2 regions of the Streptomyces sp. NBC_00503 genome follow, and region 2 is predicted to be linked to the other one. Evidence: predicted binding sites of a transcription regulator. Region 2 holds the regulator's gene; the other holds the start of a gene.
What was found. Region 2 encodes HrcA, which represses chaperone genes, less so after heat shock. Its sites were predicted from a motif close to TTNGCACTCNGNNNNNCNGAGTGCNAA; they were not measured.

Region 1: groL (chaperonin GroEL) is a predicted target of HrcA. The motif match lies at 1,570-1,596, and genes of this name have one in related genera.

Annotation. Positions count from the first base shown of each region.
Region 1 covers NZ_CP107855.1:3,631,748-3,635,154, forward strand. The annotation lists gene groL (chaperonin GroEL) at 1-1,439, opposite strand, end outside; gene OG490_RS16930 (cold-shock protein) at 1,818-2,024, opposite strand; gene OG490_RS16935 (MoaD/ThiS family protein) at 2,469-2,747, opposite strand; gene thrC (threonine synthase) at 2,786-3,407, opposite strand, start outside.
Region 2 covers NZ_CP107855.1:2,647,440-2,650,846, reverse strand. The annotation lists gene OG490_RS12435 (DUF3097 domain-containing protein) at 1-197, opposite strand, end outside; gene OG490_RS12430 (MBL fold metallo-hydrolase) at 226-951, opposite strand; gene hrcA (heat-inducible transcriptional repressor HrcA) at 1,115-2,131, shown strand; gene dnaJ (molecular chaperone DnaJ) at 2,132-3,271, shown strand.

The DNA of each region.
Region 1 (3,407 bases), 980 kb from region 2:
CCGGTCGCGGCGTTCAGGCCGTGACCGATGGGCAGGTTGCGGACCTTCTCCACGACGACGCCACCCTCGAGACCACCGTTGACGGCGATCTGCTTGAGCGGGGCCTCGAGCGCCAGGCGCACGGCGTTGGCGCCGGTCGCCTCGTCGCCCGTGAGCTCGAGCTTGTCGAAGACCGAGGAGGCCTGCAGGAGCGCCACGCCGCCACCGGCGACGATGCCCTCTTCGACGGCCGCCTTCGCGTTGCGAACGGCGTCCTCGATGCGGTGCTTGCGCTCCTTGAGCTCGACCTCGGTCGCGGCGCCGGCCTTGATGACGGCCACGCCGCCGGCCAGCTTCGCGAGGCGCTCCTGGAGCTTCTCGCGGTCGTAGTCCGAGTCGGAGTTCTCGATCTCGGCGCGGATCTGGTTCACGCGACCGGCGACCTGGTCGCTGTCACCGGCACCGTCGACGATGGTGGTCTCGTCCTTGGTGATGACGACCTTGCGGGCGCGGCCCAGCAGGTCGAGACCGGCGTTCTCGAGCTTGAGGCCGACCTCCTCGGAGATGACCGTGCCGCCCGTGAGGATGGCGATGTCGCCGAGCATGGCCTTGCGTCGGTCGCCGAAGCCCGGAGCCTTGACGGCGACGGACTTGAAGGTGCCGCGGATCTTGTTGACGACCAGGGTCGACAGGGCTTCGCCCTCGACGTCCTCGGCGATGATCAGCAGCGGCTTGCCGGACTGCATGACCTTCTCCAGGAGCGGCAGCAGGTCCTTGACCGAGCCGATCTTGGAGTTGACGATCAGGATGTACGGGTCGTCGAGGGACGACTCCATGCGCTCCATGTCGGTGGCGAAGTACGCCGAGATGTAGCCCTTGTCGAAGCGCATGCCCTCGGTGAGCTCGAGTTCCAGCCCGAAGGTCTGGGACTCCTCGACGGTGATGACGCCTTCCTTGCCGACCTTGTCCATGGCCTCGGCGATGAGCTCGCCGATCTGGGTGTCAGCGGCGGAGATGGAGGCCGTGGAAGCGATCTGCTCCTTGGTCTCAACATCCTTGGCCTGGGAAAGCAGGGCGGCGGAGACGGCCTCGACGGCCTTCTCGATGCCACGCTTGAGGGCCATCGGGTTCGCACCGGCGGCCACGTTGCGCAGGCCCTCGCGGACGAGCGCCTGGGCGAGAACGGTGGCGGTGGTCGTACCGTCGCCGGCGACGTCGTCCGTCTTCTTGGCGACTTCCTTGACCAGCTCGGCGCCGATCTTCTCGTACGGGTCCTCGAGCTCGATCTCCTTGGCGATGGAGACACCATCGTTGGTGATCGTGGGGGCGCCCCACTTCTTCTCAAGGACGACGTTGCGACCCTTGGGGCCAAGGGTGACCTTGACGGCGTCGGCGAGCTGGTTCATGCCTCGCTCGAGACCGCGCCGGGCCTCCTCGTTGAACGCAATGATCTTGGCCATCTGAAGTGGTCCTCCCGGACAGCGGTGGATTGCTCCTGGACCGCGCCCGCGCCCGCGACGGACGGCCTGCGTGCCCGGCGGTTTCTTCCCGCCAGACCCTGCGGGCCTCACTGACCCGGTCCTCGTTTAGGTAGCACTCTCACTAGGAGAGTGCTAACGCCAATGATTAGCACTCGGCACCCCCGAGTGCAAGCGGCTTCGAGGAACCGCGCATGAACACCCGGGCACCGCAAGGCCCGCGAGCACCCCACGCACGAGGGGCCCGCATCCCGTGTCCAGGATGTGGGCCCCTCGTACGTACCTCGTACGTACCTCGTATGTATGCGGTGCAGTCGCAGTCGCAGTCGTACGCCGTGTCGGTGGTCGATCGCGCCCGGACTAGCCGACGGCGAGTTTGACCATGTCCGCCTGCGGACCCTTCTGGCCCTGCGAGATCTCGAACTCGACCCGCTGACCCTCTTCAAGGGTGCGGTACCCGTCCATCTGGATGGCGCTGTAGTGGACGAACACATCCGCACCACCGTCGACCGCGATGAAGCCGTAGCCCTTCTCCGCGTTGAACCACTTGACGGTGCCCTGAGCCATGCCTAACTCCCCTATTACTGGCCCTTGCGCAGGACCGCACTTCGCGGTCCCGGGTCAGAACTTGCGCCGGAACGCCTCGACCGGGGCTGAATGTATCCGCACCGCTGCTGTCTGCAACAGGTCATTCCGACGAGAATTCTGGACACGGCAAAAGATTGAAATAGGGTGAAAACCCGGAATATTCCAGGGCAACTCGGGCCGGACAAACTGCGCCAAGGACCCATAGCGCACTTGCATGTTGACTCAATGTCAACCCTTCCGCGGCCCGCTCATATGCGGCGGGCAAGAGCAGCGGTGGGGACTTCCCCAACTCTACCGTGCCCAATCAAGCAGAATTGCCCCCTCCGCTTATTAGCGGAAGGGGCAATTCAGGTTTGCGCACCTCTACGAGGAGGACGCGGCGGCCGACCGGAAGGCCGGCAGCCGAAGACCAGCAGCCGAAGGTCAGCAGCCGCCCGCGACGGCGGGAATGATGGAAACGCCGGCGCCGTCCGGAGTGGACGCCTGCAGCCCGCCCTCGAAGCGCACGTCGTCGTCGTTGACGTAGACGTTCACGAAGCGGCGGAGCTTGCCCTGGTCGTCCAGGACGCGCGCGGCGATGCCCGGGTGGCTCTTCTCCAGGGACTCGATGACCTCGGCGAGGGTCGCGCCCTCGGCGGAGACCTCGGCCTTGCCGCCGGTGTAGGTGCGCAGGATGGTGGGGATGCGGACGTTGACGCTCATGGCGCTACTGCCTTTCCGGTGTGCGGGGAGGAGGGAGATCAGGCCAGGTTGGCGGCGCGGAACGCGTCCAGGCTCGGGCGGATGGTGGCGGTCTGACCGCCGCCCTCGGCCACTGCCTCAAGGGTCTTGAGGCCGTCACCCGTGTTCAGGATCACGGTGGTCAGCGAGGGGTCCAGCTGACCGTTCTCGACGAGCTTCTTCGTCACGCCGACGGTCACGCCGCCCGCGGTCTCGGCGAAGATGCCCTCGGTCTGGGCGAGCAGCTTGATGGCCTCGACGACCTGGGTGTCGTTGACGTCCTCGACGTACCCGCCGGTGCGGCGCGCGATGTCCAGGACGTACGGGCCGTCCGCCGGGTTGCCGATGGCCAGCGACTTGGCGATGGTGTTCGGCTTCTGCGGGCGGACCACGTCGTGACCGGCCTTGAAGGCGGTGGAGACGGGCGAGCAGCCCTCGGCCTGGGCACCGAAGATCTTGTAGGGCTTGTCCTCGACGAGGCCGAGCTTGATCAGCTCCTGCAGACCCTTGTCGATCTTCGTCAGCTGCGAGCCGGACGCGATCGGGATGACGAGCTGGTCGGGCAGCTGCCAGCCGAGCTGCTCGCAGATCTCGTAGGCCAGGGTCTTGGAACCCTCGCCGTAGTACGGGCGCAGGTTGACG
Region 2 (3,407 bases):
CCGCGGGGCTCCAGCGGGAACGCCCGGCGCTTGCCGAAGCGGTCCTCCAGGGTGACGGTGCCGGCCTCGCAGCCCACCACCGCGCCGCAGAAGTCGCCGGCGGCCACCTCGACCACGAGGCCGGGGTCGGCGGGCACCTCCGGGACGGGCTTGGCGCGCTTCCACTGCGGGGTCAGGTCGGGGGAGTACTCACGCATCCGGCCGAGGGTAGGAGAGCGCGCGGCCTCAGCCGTCCGACACGCCGAAGCGGGCCGCCAGTGTGTCGCGTTGCGCACGGACAAAGGCCGCATCCACCACCGCTCCGTGGCCCGGCACGTACAGCGCGTCATCGCCGCCCAGTCCCAGCAGCCGGTCGAGCGCCGCCGGCCACTGCCGGGGCACGGCGTCCGGACCCGCCTGGGGCTCGCCCGACTCCTCGACCAGGTCGCCGCAGAAGACCACCTCGCGGGTTCCGGGCACGAAGGCGGCCAGATCGTGCCGGGTGTGCCCGGGGCCCACGTTGGCCAGCAGCACCTGCACCCCGCCCAGGTCGAGCGTCCACTCGCCCGACACCAGGTGGCGGGGGACCACCAGCAGGTCCACGGCCTCGGCGGCCTCGGCCGGGTCCAGACCGTGCCGGACGGCATCGGCCCGCAGGTCGTCGTGGCTGACGGACAGCAGGGCGTCCAGCCCGACCGGACCGTAGACCTCGGCCCCGGCGAACACCGATCCGCCCAGCACGTGGTCGAAATGTCCGTGTGTGAATGCGAGATGGGTCACGCGCCGGCCCGCCAGCCGCTCGGCCTCGGCCCGCACCTGCGCGCCTTCCCGGACGGAGGACCCCGGGTCGATGAGAAGGGCCGAATCGTCGCCCACCACCAGTCCCACGGTGCAGTCCCACACCGGCAGACGCCGCCGGCCGGCCCGTTCGGTGAGCCGTTCCCAGCCCGCCTCTTCCCAACGCACGTCCATGCCGCGACGCTACCTTGGCGGGCCGCCCTTGCTAGGGGTGTACCACCCCGCCGTACACTGACCGGGGGATCTCTGGCACTCGAATGCGCAGAGTGCCAGCAAACCGACAGCAAACCGGCGGCGGTCCGAGCCGCGGGCGAAGGAAACGACGGAGGTGTGCGCGATGCTCAGCGAACGCAGACTCGAAGTGTTGCGCGCCATCGTCCAGGACTACGTCGGGACGGAGGAGCCGGTCGGCTCCAAGGCGCTCACCGAGCGCCACCGGCTCGGCGTCTCGCCCGCGACCGTGCGCAACGACATGGCCGTGCTGGAGGAAGAGGGCTACATCGCCCAGCCCCACACCAGCGCCGGCCGGATCCCCACCGACAAGGGCTACCGCCTCTTCGTCGACAGGCTGGCGGGGGTCAAACCCCTGTCGACGCCCGAGCGCAGGGCCATCCAGAACTTCCTCGACGGGGCCGTCGACCTCGACGACGTCGTCGGCCGGACCGTGCGGCTGCTCGCGCAGCTGACCCGGCAGGTCGCCGTCGTCCAGTACCCGAGTCTGACCCGCTCGACCGTCCGGCACGTGGAGCTGCTCTCGCTGGCTCCCGCGCGCCTGATGCTCGTACTGATCACGGACACGGGCCGGGTCGAGCAGCGGCTCGTCGACTGCCAGACCCCCTTCTCGGACACCTCGCTCGCCGATCTGCGGGCCCGTCTCAACAGCCGTGTCGTCGGCCGCCGGTTCACCGACGTGCCGCCGCTCGTGCAGGACCTGCCGGAGTCCTTCGAGGCCGAGGACAGGGTGACGGTGAAGGCCGTCCTCGACACCCTTCTCGAAACGCTGGTGGAGGAGGCGGAGGAGCGGCTGATGATCGGCGGCACCGCCAACCTCACCCGTTTCGGACACGATTTTCCCCTGACGATCAGGCCGGTGCTCGAAGCGCTGGAGGAGCAGGTCGTGCTCCTCAAGCTGCTGGGCGAGGCCAATGAGTCGGGAATGGCCGTAAAGATCGGGCATGAGAATGCCTACGAGGGACTGAACTCCACGTCCGTCGTCTCGGTCGGCTACGGTTCGGGCGGCGAAGCAGTCGCCAAACTCGGCGTGGTCGGACCGACCCGCATGGACTACCCCGGAACGATGGGAGCGGTACGCGCAGTGGCACGTTACGTCGGACAGATCCTGGCGGAGTCGTAAGTGGCCACGGACTACTACGCCGTTCTCGGCGTGCGCCGCGACGCATCGCAGGACGAGATCAAGAAGGCCTTCCGCCGCCTCGCGCGCGAACTCCACCCGGATGTGAATCCGGACCCGAAGACGCAGGAGCGCTTCAAGGAGATCAACGCCGCGTACGAGGTGCTCTCGGACCCGCAGAAGAAGCAGGTCTTCGACCTCGGCGGCGACCCGCTGTCCTCCTCGGGCGGTGGCGGCGGCGCGGGCGGATTCGGGGCCGGTGGCTTCGGCAACTTCTCCGACATCATGGACGCCTTCTTCGGCCAGTCCCAGCAGCGCGGACCGCGCTCGCGGACCCGCCGCGGCCAGGACGCCATGATCCGCCTCGACCTGGAGCTGGACGAGGCCGCCTTCGGCACGACCAAGGACATCCAGGTCGACACGGCCGTCGTCTGCACCACCTGCTCCGGCGAAGGCGCCGCCCCCGGCACCTCGGCGCAGACGTGTGACATGTGCCGCGGCCGCGGTGAGGTCTCGCAGGTCACCCGGTCCTTCCTGGGCCAGGTCATGACCTCGCGCCCCTGCCCGCAGTGCCAGGGCTTCGGCACCGTGGTCCCGACCCCGTGCCCCGAGTGCGCGGGAGACGGCCGGGTCCGCTCCCGGCGCAGCCTCACGGTCAAGATCCCGGCGGGTGTCGAGAACGGCACCCGGATCCAGCTCGCGGGCGAGGGCGAGGTCGGCCCCGGCGGCGGCCCCGCCGGCGACCTGTACGTGGAGATCCACGAGCTGCCGCACCCGACCTTCCAGCGGCGCGGGGACGACCTGCACTGCACGGTCACCATCCCGATGACCGCGGCGTCCCTGGGCACCAAGTGCCCGCTGGAGACGTTGGACGGCCTGGAGGAGATCGACATCCGGCCCGGCACCCAGTCCGGGCAGGCGATCCCGCTGCACGGCCGGGGCGTGACGCACCTGCGCGGCAACGGGCGCGGCGACCTGATCGTCCACGTCGAGGTCACCACCCCCGCCAAGCTGGACGCGGCGCAGGAGGACCTGCTGCGCCAGCTGGCGAAGCTGCGCGGCGAGGAGCGGCCGCTCGGCCAGTTCGCGCCGGGCCAGCAGGGGCTGTTCAGCCGCCTGAAGGACGCCTTCAACGGGCGCTGAGCCCCGCGCGGGAACCCGTACCGCAAGTACGGCGTGACCCGCAGGAGAACCACCGCGAGCCCGGTCCGGGGATGCCCCGGACCGGGCTCGTCGCATGCCGCCGACGCGTTTGCGACAACCCGCTGAAGCGGACTAT